DNA from 4 places in the Mesorhizobium sp. XAP4 genome. Region 4 is predicted to be linked to each of the others. Evidence: predicted binding sites of a transcription regulator. Region 4 holds the regulator's gene; each other region holds the start of a gene.
The links. The regulator LexA, encoded in region 4, represses DNA repair genes until DNA is damaged. The targets are predictions, from matches to a motif close to TGTTCNNNNTGTGTTCNG.
Positions count from the first base shown of each region.

Region 1: P3C39_RS15225 (PA0069 family radical SAM protein) is a predicted target of LexA. The motif match lies at 4,523-4,540, and genes of this name have one in related genera.
Region 2: P3C39_RS11515 (YifB family Mg chelatase-like AAA ATPase) is a predicted target of LexA. The motif match lies at 4,288-4,305, and genes of this name have one in related genera.
Region 3: P3C39_RS12200 (DNA recombination protein RmuC) is a predicted target of LexA. The motif match lies at 3,056-3,073, and genes of this name have one in related genera.

Region 1 covers NZ_JARIXW010000003.1:372,793-380,449, forward strand. Annotated here, with positions in the region: gene P3C39_RS15200 (F0F1 ATP synthase subunit A) at 1-685, shown strand, start outside; gene P3C39_RS15205 (F0F1 ATP synthase subunit C) at 771-995, shown strand; gene P3C39_RS15210 (F0F1 ATP synthase subunit B) at 1,059-1,658, shown strand; gene P3C39_RS15215 (F0F1 ATP synthase subunit B) at 1,669-2,160, shown strand; gene P3C39_RS15220 (ribonuclease HII) at 2,440-3,141, opposite strand; gene P3C39_RS15225 (PA0069 family radical SAM protein) at 3,294-4,448, opposite strand; gene P3C39_RS15230 (glycosyltransferase) at 4,598-5,122, shown strand; gene P3C39_RS15235 (hypothetical protein) at 5,266-6,240, shown strand; gene moaB (molybdenum cofactor biosynthesis protein B) at 6,261-6,815, opposite strand; gene P3C39_RS15245 (4-(cytidine 5'-diphospho)-2-C-methyl-D-erythritol kinase) at 6,802-7,657, opposite strand, start outside.
Region 2 covers NZ_JARIXW010000002.1:529,927-537,583, reverse strand. Annotated here, with positions in the region: gene P3C39_RS11535 (2-dehydro-3-deoxygalactonokinase) at 1-589, opposite strand, end outside; gene P3C39_RS11530 (SDR family oxidoreductase) at 586-1,353, opposite strand; gene P3C39_RS11525 (EAL domain-containing protein) at 1,621-2,970, opposite strand; gene gshB (glutathione synthase) at 3,271-4,212, shown strand; gene P3C39_RS11515 (YifB family Mg chelatase-like AAA ATPase) at 4,387-5,919, shown strand; gene P3C39_RS11510 (J domain-containing protein) at 6,194-6,733, shown strand; gene P3C39_RS11505 (malate synthase G) at 6,800-7,657, opposite strand, start outside.
Region 3 covers NZ_JARIXW010000002.1:669,967-677,623, reverse strand. Annotated here, with positions in the region: gene P3C39_RS12215 (transglutaminase family protein) at 1-172, shown strand, start outside; gene P3C39_RS12210 (cation diffusion facilitator family transporter) at 300-1,265, shown strand; gene P3C39_RS12205 (GFA family protein) at 1,327-1,731, shown strand; gene P3C39_RS12200 (DNA recombination protein RmuC) at 1,752-3,023, opposite strand; gene def (peptide deformylase) at 3,127-3,657, shown strand; gene P3C39_RS12190 (hypothetical protein) at 3,705-3,968, shown strand; gene fmt (methionyl-tRNA formyltransferase) at 4,085-5,038, shown strand; gene P3C39_RS12180 (N-acetyltransferase) at 5,035-5,541, shown strand; gene truA (tRNA pseudouridine(38-40) synthase TruA) at 5,663-6,433, shown strand; gene P3C39_RS12170 (hypothetical protein) at 6,400-7,035, opposite strand; gene dapE (succinyl-diaminopimelate desuccinylase) at 7,041-7,657, opposite strand, start outside.
Region 4 covers NZ_JARIXW010000001.1:1,555,393-1,563,049, reverse strand. Annotated here, with positions in the region: gene gltA (citrate synthase) at 1-570, opposite strand, end outside; gene gltX (glutamate--tRNA ligase) at 755-2,179, opposite strand; gene P3C39_RS07875 (ComEC/Rec2 family competence protein) at 2,282-4,744, shown strand; gene lexA (transcriptional repressor LexA) at 4,738-5,478, opposite strand; gene kynU (kynureninase) at 5,889-7,136, opposite strand; gene kynA (tryptophan 2,3-dioxygenase) at 7,215-7,657, opposite strand, start outside.

The DNA of each region.
Region 1 (7,657 bases), on a different contig from region 4:
TGACCTGTCTTTCACCAATTCGGCGCTGTTCATGGTCGCAACCGTGATCGTCGCGGCTGGATTCCTGTTTCTCACGACGTCGAGCCGCAGCCTGGTTCCCGGGCGGCTTCAGTCGGTATCCGAGATGGCGTACGAGTTTGTCGGCAACATGTTGCGCGACGCCGCCGGCACGCAGGGCATGAAGTTCTTCCCTCTCGTGTTCTCGCTGTTCATGTTCGTGCTCGTCGCCAATCTGCTTGGCCTGTTCCCCTATTTCTTCACCGTCACCAGCCACATCATCGTCACCTTCGGCCTTGCCGTGCTGGTGATCGCAACCGTGGTCGTCTACGGCTTCATGAAGCATGGTCTTGGCTTCCTGAAACTGTTCGTGCCGCACGGCGTGCCGGTCTTCCTGCTGCCTCTCGTGGTGCTGATCGAAGTAATCTCCTTCGTGTCGCGCCCGGTCAGCCTCTCGGTTCGTCTGTTCGCCAACATGCTCGCCGGCCACATCACGCTGAAGGTGTTCTCCGGCTTCGTCGTCAGCCTGAGCGCGCTCGGCGCGGTTGGCGTCGCCGGCTCGATCCTGCCTCTGGCGATGGCGGTGGCGCTGACGGCACTGGAACTGCTGGTCGCCTTCCTGCAGGCTTACGTCTTTGCCGTGTTGACCTGCATGTATCTCAACGACGCCCTGCATCCAGGGCACTAGGTCCAAAAGTTTCCGGCCCAAAGATTTCCAACATTGGCGCCGGATGGAATCGCAACGGAATTTTAGATCCAAAGGAGTTGAACAAATGGACGCAGAAGCAGCAAAGTACATCGGCGCCGGCATCGCTTGCCTGGGCATGGGTGGCGCGGGCATTGGCCTCGGCAACATCTTCGGCAGCTACCTGGCGGGCGCACTGCGCAACCCGTCGGCCGCCGATGGCCAGTTCGGCCGTCTGATCTTCGGCTTTGCCGTGACCGAAGCTCTGGGCATCTTCTCGCTTCTCATCGCGCTTCTGGCCCTGTTCGGCTGAGCACTCGGGAAGATTGGACAGGCCGGCCGCGCAAGCGGCGGGCCTGAATTTCGGGGATAGTCCATGTTCGTGACATCTGCCTTTGCGCAAGAGTCCGCGCCATCAGCCGATACCAGCCACGCTGCGACGGAAGGCGACACGCATTCCGGCACCAGCGTGCCTGCTGAAGCGCATGGCACGTTTCCGCCATTCGATCCGGCGACGTTCCCGTCGCAGCTTCTGTGGCTGGCGATCACCTTCGGGCTGTTCTATCTCTTCCTGAAGCGGGTGGTGATGCCGCGCGTCGGCGGCATCATCGATGTCCGCAACGATCGCATCACGCAGGACCTCGACCAGGCGGCCAGGTTGAAGGGCGAGGCCGACGCCGCCGTTGCTGCCTACGAGCAGGAACTGGCGGAAGCCAAGACCAAGGCCAACGCGATCGGCCAGCAGGCCAACGACGCTGCCAAGGCCGAGGCCGACACCGCTCGCAAGAAGGTCGAGGCTGCGCTCGACGCGAAGCTTGGCGAAGCCGAAGCCCGCATTTCTTCCATCAAGGCCAATGCCATGAAGGAAGTCGGCAGCATCGCCGAGGACACCGCTTCGGCGATCGTCGAGGCTCTGGTTGGCGGCAAGGCCAGCAAGGCCGAGATCGCGGCTGCGGTCAAATCCGTGGCCCGGTGAGGAGCGCATCATGGATTACACATCTCTCGCGACGCTCTGGGCCACGATAGCCCTGATCATCTTCCTCGGCGTTGCCGTCTACATCAAGGTGCCTGGCATGATCGCCAAGGCGCTCGACGCCCGTGCCGCCAGGATCAGCAATGAACTGGACGAAGCGCGCCGGCTGCGCGAGGAGGCCCAGCAGCTGCTCGGCCAGTACCAGCGCAAGCGCAAGGAAGCCGAGCAGGAGGCCGCCGACATCGTCGCTGCCGCCAAGCGCGAAGCCGACATGCTTGCCGCCGACGCGCATAAGAAGACCGAGGACTATGTCGTCAGGCGCACCGCGCTTGCCGAACAGAAGATCGGTCAGGCCGAGCGTGATGCCATCAGCGAAGTGCGCGCCAGCGCCGTCGATATCGCCGTCGAGGCAGCGCGCGCGCTGCTTGCCGGCAAGATCGACGCCAAGGCCGGTGCAGATCTGTTCAAGGCTTCGCTCGCGGACGTGAAGTCGAAGCTGAACTGAGCGTTGGCACACGCAGTACAATCAAAGCCGCCCGGGCAACCTGGCGGCTTGTTTGTTGTGGCGCTGATACCAATGCTGCCGATCTCCACCCTCGTGGGGGAGATGCCCGGCAGGGCAGAGGGGGCGTGAAGGAACGCTAACCTTTGTTGTCCTACGGTCTATCGGGACAAGCCTGAGGGCATAACTGCAATCGATTGAGAGGCCGGCGGGACAGCGCCCCCTCTGTCCTATCGGACATCTCCCCCACAAGGGGGGAGATTGGCTTGTCGTCGTCGTCGCTCAATCCAGCCCGGCGAAGCTCTCTTCTTCCACCACGTCCACCTCGGCCCCACCCAGCCGGAATGGCGCAAACGACACGCGGTGCAGCCGCGCCACCGGGCCATGCGCTTCGATCGCGGTGCGATGACGAACCGTGGCGTAGCCCATATGGACTTCGAACCCGTAGCGGTCGTGATGGTTGCCGCAGCCGCACATCATGCGGTCGCGCATGACCTTGGCAACGATCGAGGCGGCGGCGATCGACTGCGAACGCTGGTCGCCCTTGATCAGCGCGCGCCCTTCACAAGGCAGTCCCGGCGGCACGTCGCGTCCATCGGCAAGCGCAAGCTTCGGCCGGACCGACAGCCCTACCAGCGCGCGCCGCATGGCTTCCAGGCTTGCCTTGAGGATGTTGCTGCCGTCGATGCCCTCGGCGCTGATGGAGGCCATCGAGACCGCCTGTGCGGAGCCGAGAATGCGCAGGAACAGGGCCTCACGCTGCAAATGGCTGAGGCGTTTGGAATCGTCGAGGCCGTCGGGAATGTTGGCGGGATCGAGCACCACCGCTGCGGCGACCACCGGCCCGGCCAGGGGGCCGCGGCCTGCCTCGTCCATCCCGGCGACCGGCCACAGCCCCTCCGCCATCGCCTTCGTCTCGAAGGAGAAGTCGGGCTTCTCGATGATCTCAAAGAGAGGCGGAGAATCAGAACGCGCGCGAGCCATGTTGCGGCGAGGTTCGCATCGGCTCCGATTCTCCGCAAGTCCCTCCGGGTCGGGTGGGGCGCCGGACCGGGAGGGCACCGTCTGCAGGCCGGGGCAGGCCGGACGGGATTCTTGGTGCGCGACGGATCAAACCATCGCGACGAATTGTCTCTTCAAAGCAGCGTCAGTTGCACCTGGTCTTTCCCGGCGGCAACGAACTGATCGGTCCGCAGCGTGCGCCGTTCGGCATTGAGACCAAGCCGCTTGGCTGTGATCTCGAAGCGCCGGCCGATCTGCCAGGCATAGGGACCGGCGCCCTTCATGCGCTTGCCCCATTCCGAATCGTAGTCCTTGCCGTCACGCATGGAGCGGACCAGCGACATCACATGGCGGTAACGGTCGGGATAATGGCGCAGCAGCCAGTCCTTGAAGATCGGGCTGACTTCCAGCGGCAGCCGCAGGATCACATAACCCGCCTCGCGCGCGCCGGCCGCACCTGCCGAATCGAGGATGCGTTCCATCTCCGGATCGGTCAGGCCCGGAATGATCGGCGCCACCATGACCGACGCCGGAATGCCGGCATCCGAAAGCTGCCGGATCGCTTCCAGCCGCTTGATCGGTGTCGACGCGCGCGGCTCCATGGTGCGCGCCAGCATGCGGTCGAGCGTCGTCACCGACAGCGCCACCTTGGCGAGCCCGCGTTCGGCCATGCGCGACAGGATATCGATATCGCGCGTCACCAGGGCGGACTTTGTCACGATGCCGACCGGATGGCCGCGCGCTTCCAGCACTTCGAGGATTTCGCGCATGATCCGGTACTGCTTCTCGATCGGCTGGTAGGGGTCGGTGTTGGTGCCGATGGCGATGGTGCGCGGCTGATAGCTGTCCTTCGAAAGCTCCTTGTCGAGCAAGCGCGCCGCATCAGGTTTGGCGAACAGCTTCGATTCGAAATCCAGACCCGGCGACAGGCCCATGAACGCGTGCGTCGGGCGGGCAAAGCAATAGACGCAGCCATGCTCGCAGCCGCGATAAGGGTTGATGGAACGGTCGAAGGAAATGTCGGGCGATTCGTTGCGGGTGATGATGCTGCGCGGCTTCTCGACCTGCACTTCGGTCTTGAAGGGGGGCAGTTCTTCCAGCGAATTCCAGCCATCGTCGAACACGTGCCGGCTGACTGGCTCGAATCGGCCGGACGGGTTGATGCCGGCCGACCTGCCGCGGTTGCGGTCCGGGCGGACACGCATGCCGCTCTGCTCGACCATCGCATTGGCCATCTCGGCTCTTCCTGCTCCGAAAGCTGCAATGTCGGCGCGCACGATCTGTTCCATTTTCGCCCGCTCCCAGGGACTGTCCGTGTTATGTCGAATCGCTCTGTTCATGAAATTATTCCTATTTCATCGATGAGAACAAAGCAAGAACTTTCTATGGTGCGATGCAAAACTGGCGCTGTGCGGCGCTTTCCGCTATTCGGCTAAGGATGCTCAGTGTTCTCATCGAAACCCGCAATGACGAGGAGGGCCTCGCCCGCACGCTCGCCTCGCTGATTGGCGGCGCGGTCGAAGGCGTGGTGCGTGAAGTCATCGTCTGCGACACAGGCTCCACCGACCAGACGCATCGTGTGGCCGAGCATGCCGGCTGTCAGTACGTGACCGGCGGTGTCGCTGCCGGCATCCGCCAGGCCAAGGGGGACTGGTTGCTGCTCCTGGAACCGGGCGCGCGGTTGGTGGAGGGCTGGATCGATGAGGTTGTCGCGCATACGGCCAGGCAGACCATGGCGGCACGGTTTTCGCGCACGCGGGCCAGCCGCACGCCATTCCTGGCACGGGTCTTTTCGGGAAACGGCGCCCTGGCCGACGGATTGCTGATCAGCAAGCGTCAGGCGGCGGCCGCGGCCAAGAGTGCCGGCAGTGCTGAGGCCATCGCCCGCGGCCTCGCAACGAAGCGGCTCGACGCCGAGATCTGGATGGCGCCCGCCAAGCAGGAACGCCGCTCCTCGACATGATTTTTTGCAGCTGCTCAGGCCATTGTGCATTGCACAAAATCTGACGCGGGGTTAGCTTCCGTTCAAGCGGGAATTGGGTTTGGGACATGCCGAGTGGCGAGCACCGATGCGGCATCGGTGGTGCTCTCATAGCCGAGGACCCAATGAAGCTTTCAACCCCCGACACATCCGGCGCGGCCAGTCTCGAGGCTATTGCGCGCGACGGCAGTCTGTTGCGACGCATCGCGGTGCGCATTCCGACCTATCTCAAGGACCTGCGCGAAAACCCCGCCTGGCTGCCGATGTTCGTGCTGGCGCGCACAATGCCTGGACGCCGCATGCATTGGCTGGGCGCAAAACGCGCCCGCCCGGTCGCCAATGCCGGGGATACGATGTTTGCCGGTGTCGAACGGGGAGCGGTCGTCGATGCGTTGCGCTCCGACGGGCTGTTCTCAGGCCTGGTCCTGCCGCCTGATATCCATGAAGAGATCGCCGACTTCGCCGGGCGCACGCCTTGCTTCGGCAATTTCGACCGCCGTCTCGAATTCATGCCGGGGGAACATGCCGAGGCCGAGAAACGCCTTGGCCGCTCGCTGCTCAGCGGGCATTTTTTCGAGCGCATCCTCGACTGCCCGGCGGCGCTTGCCATCCAGCGCGATCCGCTGCTTCTGGATATTGCCGCGCACTATCTCGGCGGCCAGGCAAAACTGATCACGACGCGCGTCTGGTGGAGTTTTCCAACCGGTGCCGCTTCGGATGCCGACAAGAACCTCGCCTCGCTCGGCAAGTATCATTTCGACCTCGATGATTGGCGCATGCTGAAATTCTTCTTCTACCTCAAGCCGGTCGACGCCGACACCGGTCCGCATGTCTATGTCAGGGGCAGCCACAAGCGCCGCAGCCTCAAGCACCAGCTCACGCTTCTGGTTGGCCACCCCGCGCAACAGGTCCTGGATGTCTATGGCGAGCAGAGCCCGGTGACGCTGACCGGCGAGGCCGGTCTCGGTTTCGTCGAGGACCCTTTTGGCTTCCATATGGGCACCGTGCCGGCACGCACGCCGCGACTGATGATGGAAGTCGGCTTCGGCGTCTCGCCGCCGTCGCGCCGGCGGTTTCATGGCGAGCCGGTCATCCGCTGAGAGCGACGCTTGCCTCGGCTTTACGGAGCTGATTTGCCGCGCCGCAAATGCTCGTCCAGGCGCGGCATCATCTCGACGAAGTTGCACGGCATATGCCGGTAGTCGAGCTGTGCCTTCAGGATGCCGTCCCAGGCATCCTTGCAGGCTCCCGGCGAACCCGGCAGCACGAAGACGAAGGTGGCGTTGACGACGCCGCCGGTCGCCCGGCTCTGGATCGTCGAGGTGCCGATCTTGTCGTAGGAGATCCGGTGGAACACTTCCGAAAAGCCATCCATGCGCTTTTCGAAGATCGGCTCCAGCGCGTCCGGCGTCACGTCACGCCCGGTGAAACCGGTGCCGCCGGTGGTGATGACGACATCGATATTCTTGTCCCGCGACCACGCCAGAACCGTGTCGCGGATTTTTTCCCGATCGTCGGTGACGATATCGCGGGCCGCCAGCATATGGCCGGCCTCGGTGATGCGGTCGGCCAGGGTCTGGCCGGATTTGTCGTCGGCGAGGCTGCGCGTATCTGAAACGGTCAGCACCGCGATGCGCACGGGAATGAAGGAGCGGCTCTCGTCAATTCTGGCCATCAGATCCCTCCGATGCGATGCTGCGCGTCGCCGCGACGAACCAGTCGGGCTGGCGGCCGCGGATTTCGGCGGCGGCGCGCTTGGCGACATTGCCGGTCTCGAACAGGCCGAAGCAGGTGGCGCCGGACCCGGACATCCGTGAAAAACCCGATCCGGCCTTGTTCAGCCAGGAAAGCGCCCTGCCGATAGCCGGCTGCATCGCCAGCGCGGCGGGCTCGAGATCGTTGCGGGTGATCTCCAGCCAGTTGCGCAGGCTATGAAAATCGATGCTGCGCGGCAGCGGCGGCAAGGCCTCGTTGTCGCGCCGGGAAAGCGCCGCAAAGACGTCCGCCGTCGAGACCGGGGTGCCCGGATTGACCAGCACCAGGCCAAGCGCCGAAAAATCCGGCACCATCGACAGTTCATCTCCGATGCCGCGCGCGACCAGGGGCTTTGCCGCCAGGCACATCGGCACATCGGCGCCGAGCGAAATGCCGATCCGCGCCAGCTCTGCGCCGTCGATATCCAGGCCCCATGTCTCCACCAGCCCGCGCAGCACGGTCGCCGCGTCGCTCGAACCGCCGCCGACGCCGGAGGCGACCGGCAGGTTCTTTTCCAGCCGGATAGCGACCGGCGGTGTTCTCTCGTGCCCGACCGCCTGTCGCAGGGCATCGCGCGCCCTAGGCACCAGATTGCAGGCGTCGAGAGGAACGGCCGGGGCGTAGCGGCCGGACACGGTAAATTCATCGCTGTCGGCGGGCGCGATTTCGATCCTGTCGCCAAACCGCGTGAACACCGCCAGGCTTTCGATCAGATGATAGCCGTCAGGTCGCCTGCCGGTGACATGCAGCGCAAGATTGATC
Region 2 (7,657 bases), on a different contig from region 4:
ATGTGACCGGCTTGGGGTGCTCGCCGAGCGAGTGGCGCAGGATCGAATGCGCGGCAAGCACGGAAAACAGCTCGCCGGTCGGCCAGGTGCCGAAACCGGCAACCGCGCCATCCTCGACCAGCACCCATTTCGAATGGGTGCCGGGCATGCAGACCAGCTGGCGCCCCCTGGCCGGCAGGCCGGCGCCGGCAAGCTGGGTTTCCTCGCCGCGCATGACGTCGGGCGCGTCAGTCAGCCGCTGGGCAAGGCCCGGAACGATGCGGATGTCGCGGCTTTGGCCGGGCACGCTGGCGGCACCCGCAAGGATGGCGGTAAGCGGCGCCGGCACGGTGACATAGGGCGCTTCGAGCCAGCCCTGGCGGGACCCGGCCATGCCGCAGATGATGACGGGCAGCGCCGCTGGTGCTCCCATCGCCGCCAGATGCCCTTCGAGGATGGTCGAAAAGCCCTTTTGCTGCGCGGTGATCAGGCCGTCATCGCCGCGGCGTTCGGCAAGCATATTGCCTTGCCCGTCGATCAGCCAGACCCGCATACGGGTCGTGCCCCAGTCGACGGCGGCGACCGCCGGTGCGTTGCCGGCTTGGCTCACAGGAAGCCTCCATCGACGACCAGCATCTGCGCTGTCAGCATGCGCGAGGCGTCCGAGGCCAGGAACAGCGCGGTGCCGACGATGTCGTCCGGCTGCATCACCTGTTTTATGCACTGCTTGGCGACATGGGCGGCAAGCCCCTGTTCGGTCACCCAGAGCTCCTTCTGCCGCTCGGTGATCACCCAGCCGGGCGCGATGGCGTTGACGCGGATGCCGTCCACACCGAGCTTGCCGGCCAGCCCCTTGGTCAGACCGAGGATACCGGCCTTGGCGGCCGTGTAGGACGGCATGTCGGGGTGGTTGATCAGATAGGACGTCGAGGTGAAGTTGATGATCGAGCCGCCGCCGGCCCGCTTCATGCCCGGCGCCACCGCTTGCGCGGTGAAGAAATGCGGCCTCAGATTAATGGCTTGGTTGTTGTCCCAGAACTCGACCGTCACGTCTTCGACGGCGTGGCGTTCGTCCCAGGCCGCATTGTTGACCAGCACGGTGACATCGCCATGCGCCTCGGCAGCCTTCGCGGCGGACGCCCGCAGGGCCTCGACATCGCGCAAATCGGTCTTGAGATAGAGCGGCCGGCGGCCGAATTCTTTCTCGATGCGGTCGGCAAGAGCTGTGCTTGGGCCGTCGGCGATGTCGATGAAGGCGACATTGGCGCCCTGGCGCACAAAACCCTCGGTCAGTGCCGCGCCAATTCCGGAGCCGCCGCCGGTGATCAGCACCGAGGCTCCTTCGAGGTCGGCAAAATGCGCCGATGGCATCATCGTTGTTGTCTCCCAGCGCATGACCCCGAAAATCGGATCGATTTTCGGAAAGGGATCATGCGCAAATGTTAAATGCTACAGCGTCCTTTGCGCGTCTTGAAAGACGCGCGGCGCCGTAGCGTGATCGGCGCGCATCCTAGCCACGCAAGGCGCGCGGGCAAGGGCGAACCGCCGAATTTCAGGGCTTATGTCAGACAAAACGACAATGCGCCGCACCGGATGCGCACGGCAGCACCGTCGGGGTTGGGGATCTCGGAGGACCGCCGGTCAGATCGCCTTGGCGCGCAGGGCGCCGCGGAAGGAATCGCGGAGATAGCCGAGCGTGGCGTCGGCATCGACCGGCTTGCCGAACAGATAGCCCTGTCCGCCGGCGCAGCCAAACTGGACCAGGCGATCGGCCTGCGCTTCCTGCTCGATTCCTTCGGCGACGACGTCCATGCCGAGCCCTTCGCACATTGCGAGGATAGCGCGGATGATGTGTTCCGACGGCCTGTCGTCGAGAATGGAGGAGACGAAGGCGCGATCGATCTTGAGCTTGTCGAAATGGAATTCGCGCAAGCGGCCGAGCGAGGACTGGCCGGTGCCGAAATCGTCTAGCGAGACGCGGATGCCGACGCGGCGCAGATCCTCGACGATCTGCGCGGCCGAGGCCGGGTCGTTCATCAGGCCGGTCTCGGTGATCTCGATCTCCAGCCGGCGCGGATCGAAGCCGGTGCGGTCGAGGATCGCCAATATGTGCAGGCCGGTGTTCTGGTCGACGAGCTGCGAGGGTGACAGGTTGAACGACAGGAACAGGTCCTTCGGCCAGCTTCTGGCGGCCTCCGTCGCCTTGCGCAGCACCAGCTGCGACAACGGGCCGATGATGCCGCGCTCCTCGGCGATGGGAATGAAGACGGTCGGCGGCACGGAACCCAGGTCGCGGTCGGTCCAGCGCGCCAGCGTCTCGAAGCCGATGGTGCGGCGCGTGGCGAGATCGACGATGGGTTGGAAATGCGGCTCCACTTCGCCGGCCGAGACAGCCCGGCGCAGCGCCTGTTCGATGCGGGTGACGCGCTTGGCCGCTTCTTCCATCTCACGGGTGTAGACGACGACGCGGCCACGGCCGGAACGCTTGGCGTGGTAGAGTGCCGTCTCTGCCTTGTTGATGAGGATTTCCGTGGTCTCGTCGCCCGAATAGAACAACGAGCAGCCGACCGAGGCCGAAAGCCTGGCGGTGCGTTCGCCGACATCGTAGGGCGCCGACAGGATCTCGATCAGCATGCGCGACTTTTCGGCCGCAGCGTCCTCGCTGAATACCATCGGATAGAGAAAAGCGAATTCGTCGGCGCCGATGCGGCAGACCGTGGAATAGCCGTCCATAGAGGCGCGCAGCCGCATCGCGACCTGGATCAGGATGTCGTCGCCGGCCTTGTGGCCGAACAGATCGTTGATCGGCTTGAAGCCGTCGAGGTCGAGAATCCCGACGGTAAAGGGCGCGGGATCGTCGGCTCGGTCGGCGATCAGCCGATCGACCTTGTCGAAGAAGCGGCGATGGTTGCCAAGCCCGGTCAACGGATCGGTGAATGCCAGATCCGTGCTCTCCCTGTTTGCCTGACCGGTGCCAAACGAAGTTTGCATCGGTGTCCCTGTTTTGTGACTTCGGAATTTATTTTCAGACTGGCAGCAAACCCTTTAGGAAACGTATCGCGAAATCGATTTTCCATGGGCAACCGCGACCTGTTTCGAAGGATCGATGTGAGGTGTGGATTCGGGCTCAAGGAACAACGAGGACGCGCAGCCTGGCTCCTGTCACGGAATGACCGGCAGGGCCGAGCTTGCGACTTGCTGATGCCAATCTTCAAAAGGTCGCGATTGGCAGACGGGCAGTGAGCCTGTACAGGCAGGACAGTCGTCCATCCGAGCCGCCGGAGACCCGCCATGAAGCTGAAAATCGCCGTCCAGATGGACCACATCTCCACCGTGTCGATCGCCGGCGACACCTCGTTCGCGCTGTCGCTGGAAGCGCAGCGGCGTGGCCATGAGCTGTTCCACTACACGCCGGATCGGCTGTCGTTGCGCGACGGCAAGGTGTTTGCCCGCATTGAGGAGATGCAGGTGCGCGACGAGAAAGGCAGCCACTATTCGCTGGGCGAGAAGGTGCGCACCGATCTGTCGGAGATGGACGTCGTCCTGCTGCGCCAGGATCCGCCCTTCGACATGAACTACATCACCACCACGCACATCCTGGAGCGCATCCACCCGAAGACGCTCGTGGTCAACGACCCGGCCTGGGTGCGCAACAGCCCGGAAAAGATCTTCGTCACCGAATTTGCCGACCTGATGCCGGACACGCTGATCACCAAGGATCCACTCGAAGTTGCCGCCTTCCGCAAGGAGTTCGGCGACATCATCGTCAAGCCGCTCTACGGCAATGGCGGCGCCGGCATCTTCCATCTGCTGGAGGGCGACCGCAACCTGGCCTCGCTGCTGGAAATGTTCGGCCAGATGTTTCGCGAACCCTATATCGTGCAGCGCTATCTCAAGGACGTGCGCAAGGGCGACAAGCGCATTATCCTGATCGACGGCGAGCCGGTCGGCGCCATCAACCGCGTGCCCGCCGAACATGATTCCCGCTCCAACATGCATGTCGGCGGCCGCGCCGAAAAGACCGAGCTGACGGCGCGCGAACGCGAGATCTGCGCACGCATCGGGCCTTCGCTGAAGGAGCGTGGCTTCATCCTGGTCGGCATCGACGTGATCGGCGACTACATGACCGAGATCAATGTCACCTCGCCGACCGGCGTGCGCGAGGTCAAACGCTTCGGCGGCGCCGACATCGCCAGCCTGTTCTGGGATGCAGTCGAGGGCAAACGCGGGTAAGCCGTTTTCATTTTGTCTTAACCATGTTCCGTTTTTGCAACCGCGCTCAATTCGGCTGCAACCCACGCGCTCACATGTTCCCGTAATGTTCTTGATTTGACCGAGGATTTGTGATTGTCTGCCCGTGGGGCCATTTCTTGGCCATCGCGTGGGTTGTGGCCTGGGGGCAAAGAAATGGTGGCGCGGGTTCGCACGGTCGCTTTCCAGGGCATCGAGGCCGTGCCGGTCGACGTGCAGGTGATGATCGCGCCCGGCAAGGTCAACATGCACATCGTCGGCCTGGGCGACAAGGCGGTGGCCGAAAGCCGCGAGCGGGTGCAGGCCGCACTGCATGCATCCGGCCTGTCGATGCCGTCGAAGAAAGTCACGGTCAATCTGGCGCCGGCCGACCTGCCGAAGGAAGGCAGTCACTACGACCTGCCGATCGCGCTTGGCCTGATGGCTGCGCTTGGCGCCATTCCGGGCGACATGCTGGCCGGCTATGTCGTGCTTGGAGAATTGTCGCTCGATGGCACGATTGCCGCGGTCGCCGGCGCCTTGCCGGCGGCGATCGCCGCCAATGCCGAGGGCAAAGGCCTGATCTGCCCGTTCGCCTGCGGACCTGAGGCGGCCTGGGCTGGAAAGGATTTCGACATTCTGGCACCGCGCAGCCTGATTGCCATCGCCAATCATTTTCGCGGCACGCAGGTGCTGTCGCGCCCCGAGGCCGGCATCCACGCCGCCGCGCTGGATTTGCCCGACCTCGCCGACATCAAGGGCCAGGAGACCGCCAAGCGGGCGCTGGAAGTGGCGGCCGCCGGCGGGCATAATCTTCTCATGATCGGCCCGCCGGGCTCGGGCAAATCGATGCTGGCGCAGCGGCTGCCGTCGATCCTGCCGCCGCTGGCGCCGAAGGAATTGCTCGAAGTCTCGATGATCGCGTCGGTGGCGGGAGAGCTCGGCGAAGGCAAATTGACCGACCGGCGGCCGTTCCGCGCTCCGCACCACTCGGCCTCGATGGCGGCGATGGTCGGCGGCGGCATTCGCGCGCGGCCGGGCGAGGTGTCGCTGGCCCATCACGGCGTGCTGTTCCTCGACGAGTTTCCCGAGTTCACGCCGCAGACGCTCGATGCGCTGCGCCAGCCGCTGGAGACCGGCGACTGCATGATCGCGCGAGCCAACCATCGCGTCACCTATCCAGCGCGTATCCAGCTGGTGGCGGCGATGAACCCGTGCCGCTGCGGCATGGCCGGCGAGCCTGGTTATCGCTGCCTGCGCGGCGAGCGCTGCCGCACCGACTATCAGGCGCGCATTTCGGGCCCGCTGCTCGACCGCATCGATCTCAGGATCGAAGTGCCGGCGGTCTCGGCCAGCGACCTGATCCGGCCCGACCGGGCGGAGAAAAGTGCCGATGTGGCGCTGCGCGTGGCACGCGCCCGCACCATCCAGCGCGAACGTTTCGAGCGGCTCGGCGCCACCCGCGCCACCACCAACGCGCATTGCGCGCCCTCGGTCATCGAGGAGATCGCCATGCCTGACGCCGCCGGCCTGTCGCTGCTCAAGGACGCCAGCGAAAAGCTCGCCTTTTCGGCGCGCGCCTATCACCGGGTGCTGAAGGTGGCGCGGACACTGGCCGATCTCGACGCCAGCGAAACCGTCGGCCGCATCCATCTGGCCGAAGCGATTTCCTATCGCATGAGCTCGGAGCGGGTGGCGCAGGCGGCGTAGGTCACTCGCCGCCCGACAAGCCGACTCTGCCACGCCACCTTCCGCAATCACGCCATAACCGTCATCCGACGAATCGGCCATCTCCGCACTGCGGCGGACCTGATTGTCCGCTTGGTCGACGTCCTCACCACCCAACGGCCCCCACCGACCGGGCGCCGGCCGTTTCTCCGTCTTCGGGGCGTGGACGTCATCGCATCGGACCAAAGTCTTGGTCTCCGCATTGGGAATTCCTTATTTAGATAATGTGAATATGATTGTGGTCGGGGAGCCCGCTATGTTCGTTGACTACTACGAAGTTTTGGAAGTCAGCCCGAACGCCAACTCGGAAACGCTGGAGCGCATATTTCGCTATTTTGCGATGCGCTATCATCCCGACAATCGCGAAACCGGCGATGAAGCCCGCTTCAGTGAAATCGTGGAAGCCCACAACACGCTCAAGGATCCGGTCAAACGCGCTCAATACGACATCGCGTATAGGGACCATGCCGGCCTTCGCCGCGAATTGACCGAGGAAGCCAGCAACAGCAAAGGCATCGAGCGGGATGTCGTGATCCAGGCCAGGCTGCTGTCGCTGCTTTACGCGAAGCGCCGGCACGACGTCAGCAATCCCGGGATCGGGGATGTGGAGCTCGAACGCCTGTCAGACTGTCCGCGAGAGCATCTCGAGTTTCATCTCTGGTATCTAAAAGCGAAGGGCTGGATAGCAAGAGTGGAAAACGGGACGATCGCGATTACGGTGGAAGGCGTCGATAGGGTCAACTCCGAACACCGTCGCGATCCCACCATCCGGCTCCTGGACCATACAGCTTCCTGACGCCTCACCTCCGGAGGAAGTCAGGCCGAAGACCTGCCGCCCCATTCACGGCAGGGACTGGCCTCTTCAGCCCTGCTGCGCCTTCAGTTCCAGCCGCCGCGCGTGCAACACCGGCTCCGTATAACCATTCGGCTGTTCGCGGCCCTTGAACACCAGGTCGCAGGCGGCCTGGAAGGCGATGGAGTTGTCGAAATCGGCGGCCATCGGGTAGTAGAGCGGATCGCCGACATTCTGCAGGTCGACGATGGCCGCCATGCGGCGCAGCGAATCCATCACCTGGATTTCGGAGCAGACCTTGTGGTGCAGCCAGTTGGCGATGTGCTGTGAGGAAATACGCAGCGTGGCGCGGTCTTCCATCAGGCCGACATCGTTGATGTCAGGCACTTTCGAGCAGCCGACGCCCTGGTCGATCCAGCGCACGACATAGCCAAGAATGCCCTGCGCGTTGTTGTCGAGTTCCTTCTGGATATCATCCGGCGACCAGTTCGGCCGCACCGCGACGGGCACCGACAGGATGTCGTCGAGCCTGGCCTTGGGCCGGTTCTTCAGCGCCGCCTGCACGGCGTGAACATCGACCTTGTGATAGTGCGTGGCATGCAGCGTGGCCGCCGTCGGCGACGGCACCCAGGCAGTGTTGGCGCCGGCCTTGGGGTGGGCGATCTTCTCGACCAGCATCGCAGCCATCAGATCCGGCATCGCCCACATGCCCTTGCCGATCTGGGCGTGGCCGGCCAAGCCGCATTCCAGCCCGATGTCGACATTCCACGCCTCGTAGGCGGAAATCCAGGCGGCCTGCTTCATGTCGCCCTTGCGGATCATCGGGCCGGCTTCCATCGAGGTGTGGATCTCGTCGCCGGTGCGGTCGAGAAAGCCGGTGTTGATGAACACGACGCGCTCCTTTGCGGCGCGGATTGCCTCCTTGAG
Region 3 (7,657 bases), on a different contig from region 4:
AGTCTATCTCGGCGGCCGCTGGCATGTCTTCGACCCGCGCAACAATGCACCGCGCATCGGCCGCATCCTGATCGCCTCCGGCCGCGACGCCGCCGACGTGCCGCTGACCCATATTTTCGGCCCGGGAACGCTTGCCGGCTTCAAGGTGTGGACCAGCGAGATCATCGAGTAGTCGCCGTTTTCCATAGACCGATCTCTCATGGCCGCTGCCGTGGACGACCCGACATTCGCGCGGTGTGATGCCTGTGGAGCTTTAGCGGCCTGGCCGCTAGACTGCGCCTTGAACGGGGGCAAATGCCATGGCCGGGCACGGCGGCTCAAAAAAGGTGATCTACGCGGCGCTCGCCGGCAATCTCGCCATCGCGCTGACCAAGTTCGCCGCCGCCGCCTTTACCGGCAGTTCGGCGATGCTGTCGGAGGGCGTCCATTCGCTGGTCGATACCGGCAATGGCGGCCTGCTGCTCTACGGCATGCACCGCGCCGCTCGCCCTGCCGATCGCACGCATCCGCTCGGCCACGGCCGCGAACTCTACTTCTGGAGCTTCATCGTCGCGCTCCTCGTCTTCGCGCTGGGCGCCGGCGTGTCGTTCTATGAAGGCGTGGTCCATATCATGGCGCCGGAGCCGGTCGCCAACGCCAAGGTAAACTATATTGTTCTGGGCCTTTCCTTCCTGTTCGAAGGCAGTTCGTGGTGGGTGGCGCTGAAGGAGTTTCGCCGGCAGAAGGGCAGGCAAGGCTGGCTGCAGGCCGTGCAGTCGAGCAAGGATCCGAGCGTCTACACCGTGCTGTTCGAGGACAGTGCGGCACTTCTCGGCCTGATCGTCGCTTTCGCCGGCATATTGGCGGCGGAACTGCTGGAGATGCCGGAGCTCGACGGCGCCGCCTCTATCGGCATCGGGCTGATCCTTGGCGCGACCGCGATCTTCCTGGCCCGCGAAAGCAAGGGCCTGCTGATCGGCGAGCCGGCGTCGCCCGAGGTGCAGATGAAAGTGCTGGCGATCGCCCAGCAGGATCCGGCGGTGCAGCGGGCGAACGGCGTCCTGACCGTCCATATGGGGCCGACAGAGATCGTCGCCGGGCTCAGCATCGAGTTCGAGGACCATTTGACGGCGCCCGAGATCGAAGCTTGCGTCGAGCGCCTGGAGGCGCAGTTGAAGAAGGAAATGCCGGAGATCACACGGCTGTTCGTCAAGCCGCAGACGTCAGGCACCTGGGAGCAGCGACGCAGGCTGATCGATTCCGCATCCGATCCTGCCCTGGACTAAAACCGTGCCATTGCCTCACGGCCTTGCGCCGCTAGATTGAAGGGGCTTTGGAGGAACGAAGATGAGAATAGACGGCGGCTGTCATTGTGGCGCCATCACCTACGAGGCGGAGGTCGATCCGGAAAAGACCACGATCTGCCACTGCACGGATTGCCAGCAACTGACCGGCACGGCTTTTCGCCTTACGGTTCCGGCGCCGGAAAGCAACTATCGCATCACCAAGGGCACGCCGAAAATCTACATCAAGATCGTGGCGAGCGGCGCCAAGCGCACCCAGGCCTTTTGCGCCGACTGCGGTTCGCATCTTTACGCCACGTCTGTCGGAGATGGTCCGAAGGTCTATGGAATTCGCGTGGGGACCGCGCGGCAGCGCCAGGATTTGATCCCGACACAGCAGAAATGGCACCGCTCGGCGCTGCACTGGCTGCCTGAATTTCAGGGCATGACCACGTTGGAGGAGCAGTAGCACCGGTCCGGCACCGCGCCTCAATCGTCGCCTTCGACGACCCTCAGCCTGAGCTGCCCGGTTTTCGAATCGGCAACGCGCGCGCCGGTATCGACCTTGGCGGCGGGACCCCGTGACGCGGCGTCTACGGCGGCATCGCCGTCGGGCTGCGCGCCGAATTCCAGCGCCTCGATCTTCTGGCCGCGCTTGGTGACCTTCGACGTCGAAACCAGTATGTCGTCGATGTCCTTGGCCGACTGGCCGAAATGCACCTGCAGCTTGCGCACCCGCTCATCGACACGTGCAACATCCTCCATCAGCCGGATGACCTCGCCCTGGATCAGGTGCGCCTGTTCGCGCATGCGGGCATCCTTGAGGATCGCCTGGATGACCTGGATCGACAGCATCAGCAGCGACGGCGAGACGATGACGACGCGCGCACGGTGCGCCTTGTGCACGATCGCCTCGAAATTCTCGTGGATCTCGGCGAACACCGATTCCGACGGCACGAACATGAAGGCAGTGTCCTGCGTCTCGCCCTGGATCAGGTATTTTTCCGAGATATCGCGGACATGGATCTCGATGTCGCGGCGGAAGGCCTGCGAAGCTGCCTTCTGCAGATCGGCGCCATCGGCGGCGCGGATGGCGTTCCAGGCTTCCAGCGGAAATTTTGCATCGATGGCCAGCGACGGCGCGCCGTTCGGCATCTTCACCAGGCAGTCGGGCCGGCTGCCGTTCGACAGCGTCGCCTGGAACTCATAGGCGCCGTGCGGCAGGCCGTCGGCAACGATCGCCTCCATGCGCGACTGGCCGAACGCGCCGCGCGTCTGCTTGTTCGAGAGGATCGCCTGCAATTGCACGACCTGGCCGGCGAGCGACTGGATGTTGCCTTGCGCGACGTCGATGATCGCCAGCCGTTCCTGCAATTTGGCCAGGCTCTCATGCGTGGATTTGGTCTGCTCGGTCATGGTCTGGCCGAGCCGGCCGGTCATGGCGTCGAGGCGTTGGCCGATCGATTGCGTCAGTTCCGCCTGCCGTGCGCCGAACACTTCCGCAATGGCGCCCATGCGGCCCTGCATTTCGGCCTGGCTTTGCAGAATGCCGGCCATCCGCACTTCCGCATCGCGGGCATGATCGGCGGCTTCCGCGGCCGCCACGGCGCGCGCCTTGGCCGACCGCCACAACGCAATGACCAGCGCCACGAACAGGGCCAGAAACAGCAAAACGCCGAAGGCCAGCGCATGGCCGAGCGTGATCGTTGTGGCGCCAAGCCGGGCGACAGGCTCCGAAAGGATGGTGCTCAAATCATTCATGTGGACAGCATAGACGATTCGCCGCGATAGCACAGATCAAAACGTGAACGCGCCTGATGCCAACCGGTTGACGCGTTTCGCTGGAGGTCTTAGGTGGAACGCCATGCCGATCAAGCCGCTTATCATCCTTCCCGACCCCATCCTGCGCCAGGTTTCCAAGCCCGTAGAGCGTGTCGACGCGCCTTTGCGCAAATTAGCCGACGACATGCTGGCGACCATGTATGATGCGCCGGGCATCGGGCTGGCGGCAATCCAGATCGGCGAGCCGCTGCGCTTGCTGGTGATCGATCTCGCCAAGGAAGACGAGACGCCGGCGCCGCATGTCTTCATCAATCCGGAAATCCTGGAGAGCGCCGACGCGCGCTCCGTCTATGAGGAAGGCTGCCTGTCGATCCCGGATTATTACGCCGAGGTCGAACGCCCCGCCTCCGTGCGGGTCAAATATCTCGACCGCGACGGCAAATTGCAGGAGATAGAGGCCGAGGGGTTGATGGCGACCTGCCTGCAACACGAGATCGACCACCTCAATGGCGTCCTGTTCATCGATCACATCTCGAAGCTGAAGCGCGACATGGTGGTAAAGAAATTCAAGAAGCTCGCCAGGGACAAGGCGCCGGGCAAGCTCGCGGGATAAGGTACGGGAGTCCCCTCCAGGCCTATTGTCGGCAGGATTGCCACCAAATGGAGATGCCGACGGTCGACATGCTGATCAGGGACATTCCTGAGCCTTTGAAGCGCGAGATCGAACTGGCGGCGCGCGAGGTCGGCCAGAGCGTCTCGGACAAGGCCATCGGCCTTCTGCGCAAAGGCATAGTTGCGGAGAGGCCGGCCCGAGAGGAGTCGAGCCTCTCGGCGTGGGCTGCAATTCGCTCGGCTTTCGTATCTGAAAGCGCAATTGGCGATGAATACGCGGAAATCATGGAGAAGATCGAAGCGGAAAGATAGCGCGACGGTCGTCCCGCGACTTCGACGGCCTTGACCTAAAGCTCGTAAACCCGTTTGAAGCAGATGCCTGAGCCGGCACACTGCGCGAGCAAGAAGACAGGATACCGGAAGAAAAAATGCCCCTTCGCCTCATCTTCATGGGTACGCCGGAGTTTTCGGTGCCGACCTTGCGCGCGATCGCCGAGGCTGGCCATGAGATATCAGCCGTCTATACCCAGCCGCCGCGCGCTGCCGGACGACGCGGGCTGGAGCTGACGCCGTCGCCGGTGCAGCGCGAGGCGGAGCGACTGGGCATCGAGGTGCGGACGCCGGTTTCGCTCAAAGGCGAGGCCGAACAGGCCGCTTTTCGCGCCTTGCAGGCCGATGTGGCGGTGGTCGTCGCCTATGGACTGCTGCTGCCGAAGGCGGTTCTGGAGGCAACCCGGCTCGGCTGCGTCAACGGCCATGCGTCGCTTCTGCCGCGCTGGCGCGGCGCCGCCCCCATCCAGCGCGCCATCATGGCCGGAGACCTGGAAAGCGGCATGATGGTGATGCGCATGGAAGAGGGCCTGGACACCGGTCCGGTCGGGCTGGTTGAAAAGTGCGCCATCGAACCCGATATGACAGCCGGCGATCTGCATGATCGGTTGATGAGTGTCGGTGCTGCCTTGATGGTGGAAGCGCTGGCGCGGTTGGAAGGGAACACCCTGACATTCACCACACAAGCTGTGGATGGGGTGACCTACGCCAAGAAAATCGATAAATCCGAGACTCGCGTGGACTGGACTCGCTCGGCAAGTGAGGTCCACAATCATATTCGTGGCTTGTCGCCCTTTCCAGGCGCCTGGTCGGAGATAGGAATTGGCGGCCGCCAGGAGCGGCTGAAACTGCTTCGCTCGACGCTGTCGCAAGGCCTGTCGCCTTCGGAAGATTTGGGCGAGTCGGGAGGAATTCTCGATGACCGGCTGACGGTCGCCTGCGGGGCAGGCGCGATCAGGCTGGTCGAAGTTCAACGGGCGGGCGGAAAGCCCGCTGCCGCGTCGGAATTCCTGCGCGGGGCCAAGATCGAAAAAGGACTGAAATTCTCATGAGCATGATGTCGATACGCGCGGCAACGCCGCGGGATCGCGAGGCCATCCGCCTCGTCGAGGAACACGCTTTCGGCCAGCAGGCGGAGGCCGGTCTGGTCGACGCGCTGGTGACCGGCGGCGACGCGGTTGCCGAGCTGGTTGCGGAAGAGGACGGCCAGGTGGTCGGCCATATCCTGTTTTCGCGGCTGTTCGTCCAGAATGGCGGCAAGACCTTCGCGGCCGTAGCGCTGGCGCCGCTGGCGGTGGAGCCCTCGTTCCATGGCAGCGGCATTGGCGGCGCGCTGATCCGCGAGGCGCATATCCGCCTCAAGGATGGTGGTGAGACGCTGGCCGTGGTGCTGGGCGACCCCACCTATTACGGGCGTTTCGGCTATAGCCACACGCGTGCCGAGAACTTCGAAAGCGAATACCAGGGCGAAGCGCTGCAGGCGCTGGCCTGGGGTGACGCGCCAGAAGCAGGCAGGCTGGTCTACGCCTCCGCCTTCACCGCTCTCGCCGCGTAGAACAGTCAGCCGTTTTCACGGAAACGGCGAACTGCACTCCTCTTTGTTTTAACGCAATTCCGAACGGAAAACCGTTTCACACTTTTCCTGGAATTGCTCGAGGCGAGAGCTCTAGCCGCAAATGCCGCGTTTTCGCCTCGACATCGAATATGACGGCAGCCTGTTTGCCGGCTGGCAGCACCAGGCGGATCAGCCTTCGGTGCAGCAGGCGATCGAACAGGCGATCGAAAAATTCTGCGGCGAAGCGATCAGGCTGCGCGCCGCCGGCCGCACCGATGCCGGCGTGCATGCGACTGCGCAGGTGGCGCATGTCGACCTCGTCAAGGCGTGGCCGAGCGACAAGGTGCGCGATGCCGTCAACGCCCATCTGCAGGCGGCCGGGGCGCGCATCGCCATCCTGAAAGCGACGGTGGTCTCCGACAGTTTCGACGCCCGCTTCTCGGCCATTGGCCGCCACTATCTCTACCGCATCCTGAACCGCCGCGCGCCGGCCGCGCTCGACAAGGGCAAGGTGTGGTGGGTGCCGAAGCGGCTCGACGCCGGCGCCATGCACGAAGCGGCAAAGGTCCTGCTCGGACGGCATGACTTTACCACCTTCCGCTCGACCCAGTGCCAGGCCAACAGCCCGATCAGGACGCTGGAACGGCTCGATGTGAGCCGACAAGGCGACATGATCGAGGTCAGGGCTTCGGCGCGCTCGTTCCTGCACAACCAGGTGCGTTCGATGGTCGGCTCGCTCAAGCGTGTCGGCGACGGCGGCTGGAGCGCGGCCGACCTGAAAACAGCGCTCGAGGCGCGCGACCGCGCCGCCTGCGGCCAGGTGGCGCCGCCCGACGGGCTGTTTCTCACCGGTGTCGATTATCCGGTCGAGACGAGCCCGGAAAGGCTCTGAACTCCGACATCGTCCGGGACGGTGATGCCGAGCAACGTCTGCAGGCCGAACAGCACCAGCAGCGACGCAATGAACATGCCGACGAAAACGGCCGTGCCGACCGCTGCGCCCCTGCCCATCGTGGCATTTGTCATGCGCCAGGTCAGCACCATAGAAAGGGCAAAGAGGAACAGCGACACAAGGCTCGAAACCTGGCTTGCGGACGACAGGAAAAGCCGGATCAGCGCCGAAGGCAGCATCAGCCAAGCGGTGATGGCCGAAGCCCAGTTGCTGGCAACGACGTAGTGGACGAAGCGGCCGCCTATGCCGGCGCGCGGCGCGATGAAAGCGAGCGCAACCAGCGGCAGCACCCAGGAGCCGATGTCGACCGTCGCCAGGCGCACCAGCATGCTGAAGCGCCCCGCGAAGGCGTCGGGATCGCCGATTTCGTTGGCGATGCCGACCCAGCCGACGATCAGCGCCGGTGCTGCAACGACAATGGCGAAGAAGGAATTCCAGAAGCCGTCGGCCGACAGGTCGAGCAGGCGCAGGCCGTCGGCTCTGCCGAGCATCAATCGCCAGGCGCCCGTCAGCGAAGCTTGGGTTTCGTCCGCCGAAAGCATGCTGTTCAGCCCTGTCCGAACCAGTCTTCTATGAAGCGCTGGTAGATTTGCGTCAGCGTCTCGAGGTCGGCAATGGCGACGCGCTCGTCGACCATGTGCATGGTCTTGCCGACCAGCCCGAACTCGACCACCGGGCAATAGTCCTTGATGAAACGCGCGTCGGAGGTTCCACCGGAGGTCGACAGCGTCGGCTCCTTGCCGACCGCCGACTTGATCGAGCCGCGCAGCGTTTCGATCAGCCTGTCGTCACGAGTCAGGAAGACATGGCTCGGCCGGTCGCGCCAGACGAGCTCGTAGTCGACCGGCGTCTTCTTGCCCTGCCGGTACTTCTTGCGCCTGGCCGCCTGGTCGAGCCGGTTGTGGATTTCGGCCTGCAGGGTCTCGTCCGTCCAGGTGTCGTTGAAGCGGATGTTGAAGGTCGCGGTCGCTTTGGCCGGGATGACATTGGTGGCCGGGTTGCCCACATCGATGGAGGTGATCTCCAGATTTGTCGGCTGGAAATCCCTGGTTCCCTTGTCGAAAACCGGATGCAGCAAGGCATCGACCAGGCTCATCAGCCCGCGTACCGGATTGTCGGCAAGCAAGGGATAGGCGACATGGCCCTGGCGGCCGTTGACGGTGA
Region 4 (7,657 bases):
TTTGTAGGCCATCGCCGCGATCGTCGGCATCTTGGCGATCAGCCGCATGGAGGCAACCATGCGCTGGTAGGGGTCGGAAATGTCGGTGGAGTCGTGATAAAAGGCCGACAGCGCGCCGACCACGCCGCACATCACCGCCATCGGATGCGCGTCGCGGCGGAAGCCGGTGAAAAAGCGCGACATCTGCTCATGCACCATGGTGTGGCGCGTCACGCGGTAATCGAAATCGTCCTTCTGCGCCTTGGTCGGCAATTCACCGTAGAGCAGGAGATAGCAGACCTCGAGGAAGTCGCCATGTTCGGCCAACTGGTCGATCGGATAGCCGCGGTGCAACAGGATGCCGGCGTCGCCGTCGATGAAGGTGATTTCGGACTCGCAGCTTGCCGTCGAGGTGAAGCCGGGATCGTAGGTGAAAGCGCCGGTGGTTGAGTAGAGCGAGGCGATGTCGATCACATCAGGCCCGACCGAACCGCTTCGCACCTTGAATTCATGGGTCTTGCCGGCGAATTCAAGCGTTGCGGTGGCCTCTTGGGTCTTGCCCAAATCCAGTTTTTTCGCAGCTTCGGTCATTGCAAACTCCTTCTTGTTTCCTCATGCCGGCAAAGGCAAATTTCGCAGAGCGACACGTCGAAAATCACCGCAATGCGCGTATTCGCCACCGCATTTCAGGAGGTGCGTGCCAGATTGGGCCAAGGCCTAATGTTGCACTGCGAAACCCGCCTTTCAATGCCAATCTTCTTGGGCCAGTTTGCTCCTAATCGATTTGATCTGAGATGCGCGCCAGGCTTTCCTCGCGGCCGAGCACGGCGAGCACATCGAACACGCCCGGCGAGGTGCTTTTGCCGGTCAAAGCGGCGCGCAAAGGCTGGGCCACCGCGCCGAGCTTGTGGCTGCCGGCCGCCGCCACCTCGCGGATCGCCGCCTCCGCCGAGACGGCTGTCCAGTCACCCGCAAGCCCGTTCAAAGCTTCGTGAGCACTGCGCAGGATCTTGCGGGCATCGTCGGTGAGCAGAAGGGCCGCCTTGTCGTCGATCGGCAGCGGTCGCGTGGCAAACAGGAAGGCCGCGCCGTCGACGAGCTCCACCAGCGTCTTGGCGCGCTCCTTCAGGCCCGGAAGCGCTGCCAGCAACTGCGCCTTGGTGCTGTCGTTCAGGCGTGCGGCGATCGCCGGGCCACCTTCGAGGTAGGGCAGGGTGGCGATGAAGATGTCGAACAGTTCGGCATCGCTCATGCGACGCATATGTGCGCCGTTGATTGCCTCCAGCTTGGCGAAGTCGAAGCGCGCCGCGCCCTTGTTGACATCGCCGATGTCGAACCAGGAAATCATGTCCTTGATCGACATGATCTCGTGGTCGCCATGGCTCCAGCCGAGACGCGCCAGGTAGTTGAGCAGCGCCTCCGGCAGGTAGCCCATGGCGCGATAAGCCTCGACGCCAAGCGCGCCGTGCCGCTTCGATAGCTTGGCGCCATCGGCGCCGTGGATCAGCGGGATATGCGACATGGACGGCACGTTCCAGCCCATGGCGTTGTAGATCACGGTCTGGCGAGCGGCGTTGGTCAGATGATCATCGCCGCGAATGATATGGGTGACGCCCATATCATGATCATCGACGACGACGGCATGCATGTAAGTGGGATTGCCGTCAGAACGCAGGATGATGAAGTCGTCGAGATCCTTGTTGGGAAAGCGCACGTCGCCCTGGACCCGGTCATGGACGACGGTCTCGCCTTCGGTCGGCGCCTTGATGCGGATGGCGCCCTTGGCGCCTGCGGGTGCCTCTGAGGGGTCGCGGTCGCGCCAGCGGCCATCGTAGCGGGGTGGCAGCCCCTTGGCTCTGGCGGCCTCGCGCATGGCCTCCAGTTCGGCTGGCGTGGCGTAGCAATAATAGGCCTTGCCCATGCGCACGAGCTCCTCGGCCACCTCGCGGTGGCGGGGCGCACGCTCGAACTGCGACACCGGCTCGCCGTCCCAGCTCAGGCCAAGCCAGGAAAGCCCGTCGAGGATGGCAGCCGTCGCGGCTTCATTGGAGCGTTCGCGATCGGTGTCCTCGATGCGCAGCAGCATCGTGCCGCCGGTATGCTTTGCATACAGCCAGTTGAACAGCGCCGTGCGCGCGCCGCCTATGTGCAAATAGCCGGTGGGCGAGGGGGCAAAACGGGTGACGACCTTGTCGGACATGGAACTCTCGGAAACCATCTGAAGCGGGGTGCGGTCGCGCGGACTTTCGCGCTTTGCGCGTTCATGTAGCATAGGGTGTCGAGGGCGCAAGGGGCAGACCCGATGGCTGGACGAGGCTGGGGCTCGGATCAGGGCGAGGACGCTGCCATTGGCGTCAGCGAACGGTCCCTGTTTGCGCCTCTGCCAGCCTCATTGCCGCCGCCGTCGCCCCTCGTGCCGGATTCCGGCAAGCTGCCCTTGCAAACGGGTATCGCCGCCTCTGTTCCTGTTGCCGAAACCGGCAGGATCGTGCGCGTGCGCCGGCAGATCGGCCTGATATCACTGCCTCGCCTGGGCCACAGCGTGAACACGGCGGCGAGCCTGGAACTCGACCGGGGCGTGGCCTTCCTGCTGGTACCGGTCTGCCTTGCGATCGGAGCGATCGGCTATTTTTCGCTGGCTGCGGAGCCTGACTTTGTGAGACCTGTCGCGGTTGTCATCCTGACGGGGATCTGTGCGCTGGTCTCGCGCTCATGGCCAAAGACCCATCTGTGTTTCATGGCGGCACTTTTGTGCACCCTAGGACTGCTTGCTGCCAAGGTCGAGACGTGGCGTGCGGGCACACAAATGTTGGGCTCGGAAATCTCGACGCAGGTGACCGGCCGCGTCGTCTCGCTCGACCGGATGGAAACTGGCCGTATCCGGCTGACCATCGACGTAACATCGACCGCAAGACCGAAACTGCGCTATGCGCCGGAACGGGTGCGGCTTTCGGCACGCAAGATCCCGGCTGACGTGACCGCAGGCTCTCTCATCACCGGATATGCCAAGCTTTTGCCGCCGACCGGGCCGGTGCGACCGGACAGCTATGATTTCTCCCTCGACAGCTATTTTGCCGGCATTGGCGGCAGCGGGTTCTTTCTCGGCAATCCCAAGCTTGTCGTCACCGATGATGGCGACATGCCGCTGTCGGCCCGAATTTCCTCCAGCGTGGAAAATGCCCGTGAAGGCATCGCCGACCATATCAGGGCGAGCGTCGGCGGCGCCGAAGGCGAGATCGCCGCGGCGCTGATCGTCGGCGTGCGCGCCGGCATTCCCGATGACATCAATGAGGCGATGCGACGTACCGGCATCTACCACATCATCTCCATTTCGGGACTGCACATGGCTCTGGTCGCCGGCACCATCATGGGGTTGCTGCGCGGCGCCTTCGCCTTGTTTCCCGATTTTTCCGCGCGTCGCCCGGTCAAGAAGTATGCCGCTGCCGCCGCACTGTTCTCGATCGCAGCCTACCTCGTCATCTCAGGTATCGTCGTCGCCGCCGAGCGCAGCTTCATCATGCTGGCAGTGATGCTGATTGCAGTTCTGTTCGATCGAGCAGCACTCACCATGCGCAATCTGGCGATCTCGGCGATCGCCGTCATCGTGGTGTCGCCGCATGAGGTGGTCGGCCCGAGTTTTCAAATGTCTTTCGCCGCGACCGCGGCTCTGGTCGGCGCTTATGCCGGCTGGGCGGATCACCGCGCGGGAAAAGCAAGAACGCCACCGCCGAAGCGATCCTTGCCCGGGTTCCTGACACGAAAATTCCTGCTGGCGGCAATCGGTCTGGCCATGACCTCGATCATCGCCGGCAGCGCCACGACGCTGTTTGCCATCTGGCATTTTCAGCGTGTGTCGCCGCTCAGCCTGTTCGCCAATCTCGCGGTTATGCCGATCGTCACCGTCGTCATGTTCCTGGCCGTCGCCAGCGCGCTGCTGATGCCTTTCGGATTGGATTGGCCAGCTCTCTACCTGATGGGCAAGGGCCTGACGATGATGATCGCCATATCAGGCTGGATCTCCGAGCGTTCGCCTGTCGATGGGGTCGGGCTGATTTCGCAACAGTCGGTCCTGCTGGTGGCCATTGCCCTGGTCATCGCGACGATGGCGACGACATGGCTGCGGATCGCGGCTCTGCCATTCGCGTTGGCAGGCTTGCTGACCGTCTCGGATACGCGCACGCCCGATGTGCTGATCTCGGAAGACGCCCGGCTGGTGGCGTTGCCGATCGGTGGCGGTGAGCTTGCCGTTAGCCGGCAACGGCCGAACGAATTCACCGTCGACAACTGGAAACGCGCGCTGACATCGGAAACCATCGTCGTTCCGGAAGTGTTCGACAACAGCGATGGGCAATTCGACGTAGCGGATGCCGTTGAGCTACCGCCGGGATCGCCGTTCTATTGCTCCTCAGGCGTTTGCGTGGCCAGGCACATGTCCGGTGCGATCATTGCCTATGTCGAGGACCGCAAGGACACCTGGAAAGCCTGCGGCTTCGCCGATCTGATCGTCGTCAACGATGCCACCGCCTATGACGCCTGTCACAACCCGCTGGTTCTCGTCATCACCAAGCGGCAACTGGCTCGCAAAGGCAGTGCCGCGGTCTTCTTCGATCGCCAATCGGCGACCACGCCGGCGACGATCAGCTTCGCCGTGGACAGCCCATATCGGCCCTGGCACACGCAACGCAAATACTCTCGCGAGGCGAGGGGGCTGGCCCCCTTCAAGAAACCCGAGAAGCCAGTGGTCAACCCACAGCCGTCTCAGTAGCGACGGATCAGGCCGACGAGCTTGCCTTGCACCTTGACCCTGTCGGGCCCGAAAATCCGTGTCTCATAGGCTGGATTGGCGGCTTCGAGGGCAATCGAGGCGCCCTTGCGGCGGAACCGCTTCAGCGTCGCTTCCTCTTCATCGACCAGCGCCACGATGATCTCGCCGGGGCTGGCCGTATCGGCGTTACGGATGATAACGGTGTCGCCGTCGAAGATGCCGGCCTCGATCATCGAATCGCCCTTGACCTCCAGCGCATAGTGCGCGCCGCCCATGATCATGTCCGGCGGCACCGAAATCGAATGCGTCTGATGCTGGATGGCATCGATCGGCACGCCGGCGGCGATGCGACCCATGACCGGGATCGAAACGGCAGAGACCGCATCGTCGTCATTGCCGGGCGAAGGCATCCGCGAAGGCGCCGGCTTGATCTGCCGGCCAAGAGCACCACCCTGACCAAGACTGCCCTGGATGACGCTTGGCGAAAACTTCTTTGCCGCATTGAGGCCTGGCGCGATGGAGTCCGGCAGCCGCAGCACTTCCAGCGCGCGGGCCCGATTGGGCAGCCGGCGGATAAAGCCGCGCTCCTCAAGGGCCGTGATCAGCCGATGAATCCCGGATTTGGAGGCAAGGTCGAGCGCCTCCTTCATCTCGTCGAAGGATGGCGGAATGCCGCTCTCCTTCAGGCGTTCATGGATGAACATCAGCAGTTCATGTTGCTTGCGTGTCAGCATGGCGGCCCCCAGGTTCCCTGAAACCAGAATCGAAAAACAAACCCAGAACAAACACTATCTGTTCCAGTTGTGTTCTGCAACCGTTTAAAGTTTAATGAATTTGTTAAGGCTGCTGAAATTATTTGGCGCTTGCCAGCGGGTTACGATCCACGGGCGCCACCTTCGGCAATGCGCCTGCTCACATTGAAATTGTTATGGTTAATGACCTGTGGCTTATCCTCTACCAAAGCTTGGCATTATCTGTCGATCGACCTCGACAAGGGGCGATTGCAACCTTCGGGACGTTCGTTGGCCGTGAACGAAACGGAGCCAAAACGCCAACGTCAGTTGGGCATTTTGGCTGGAAATTCAGCTCTCCGTCATTTGCCAGGCAGTGAGGGCAGCGACGGCGGATCGCCGGGATCGGTGCGTCAGGTAACGGCTTCCTTGACGGCGAAACGCTGGTCCTTCCATGCACCCGTGCGCAGAATATCTTCCAGAACCTCAACCGCCAGCCACACATCCTTGTAGCTGACATAGAGCGGCGTGAAGCCGAAGCGGATGGTCGACGGTGCGCGGAAGTCACCGATCACCCCGCGCTCGATCAGCGCCCGCATGATTTGATAGCCATGGTCGTGAAGGAACGACACCTGGCTGCCGCGCCTGGTCGCGTCGCGGGTGGTCTCCAGCGTGAGACCGTAGGCGCCGCACTTGGCTTCGACGAGCTGGATGAACAGTTCTGTCTGCGCGACGCTCTTCTTTCGCAATGCCGCCATGTCGACGTCGCTCCAGATGGCAAGCGCGCCTTTGAGCGCCCGCATCGACAGGACCGGTTGCGTACCGCACAGAAAACGGCGGATGCCGGTGCCGGCAACATAACCCCGTTCGAAGGCAAAGGGCCGCGCATGGCCCCACCAGCCGCTGAGCGGCTGGCTGATATCGCCGTGGTGGCGCTGCGCGGCATAGATGAAGGCCGGCGCGCCCGGACCGCCGTTGAGGTACTTGTACGTGCAGCCGACAGCGAAATCGGCATTTGCCTGATCGAGCTCGACGGGCAGGGCGCCGGCGGTGTGGCAGAGATCCCAGACGATCAGCGCTCCGGCCGCATGAGCCCTGCGCGTCAGCGCCGCCATGTCGCGCAGTTCACCCGATTTGTAATTGACGTGGTTGACCAGCACCACCGCGACGTTTTCGTCGATCAGATCTTCGATGGTCGGCGCGTCGACGCCCGCGAGGCGCAGCAGGACGCCATCCCGGGTCGAGGCCACGCCTTCGGCGATGTACAGGTCGGTGGGAAAACTGTCACCTTCGGCGACGATGGCTGACCGGCCGGGCCGCATCTCCATCGCTGCGTGCAGCACCTTGTAGATGTTGATCGATGTCGTGTCGCAGACAACGGTCTGGCCGGCCGCGGCTCCTATCAGGCGTCCGAGCTGGTCGCCGAGTTCGATCGGCATCTCGAACCATCCGGCCGTGTTCCAGGCTCGGATAAGATCTCGGGCCCATTCCTGCGTCGCCGCCTGCTGCAGCTCGCCGAAAACGGCATGAGATGCTGCCCCCAGTGAATTGCCGTCGAGATAGATCACCCCCTCCGGCAGAATGAAACGGTCGCGCATGGCCCGCAGCGGATCCGTGGCATCCATCGCTTCGACTGCGGCGAGATCAGGAATTCCACTCATGGTCAGTCCCCGGTTGTTCGCGAAGGGGTTTCCGCCACAGAGCGTCCCTTCGGTGAGCCTGTTCTCATTTCGATGATGTCAGAGCCGGGTGCGGACCGTCCACAGCTCCGGAAACAGCACGACCTCGAGCATTTTCTTCAGATACGAAGCGCCCGACGTGCCGCCGGTGCCGCGCTTCAGACCGATGATGCGCTCCACCGTGGTGACGTGGTTGAAGCGCCAGCGGCGGAAATAATCCTCGAAGTCGACCAGCTTCTCGGCCAGTTCGTAGAACATCCAGTAGCGCTGCGGATCGCGGTAGATGGTCTGCCAGGCGACCAGGACCTCTTCATTCTCGGTTCGCGTCTCACGCCAGTCCGTGCGCCTGGCATCGGCACCGATGTCGAATCCGTGGCGCGCCAAAAGCAGCAGCGCTTCGTCGTAGAGCGATGGCTCGGCCAGGATGGCTTCCAGCTTTCCGCTGAGGTCAGGCCGATGCTTGTGAGGGCCGAGCATGGCCAGGTTGCGGTTGCCGGCCATGA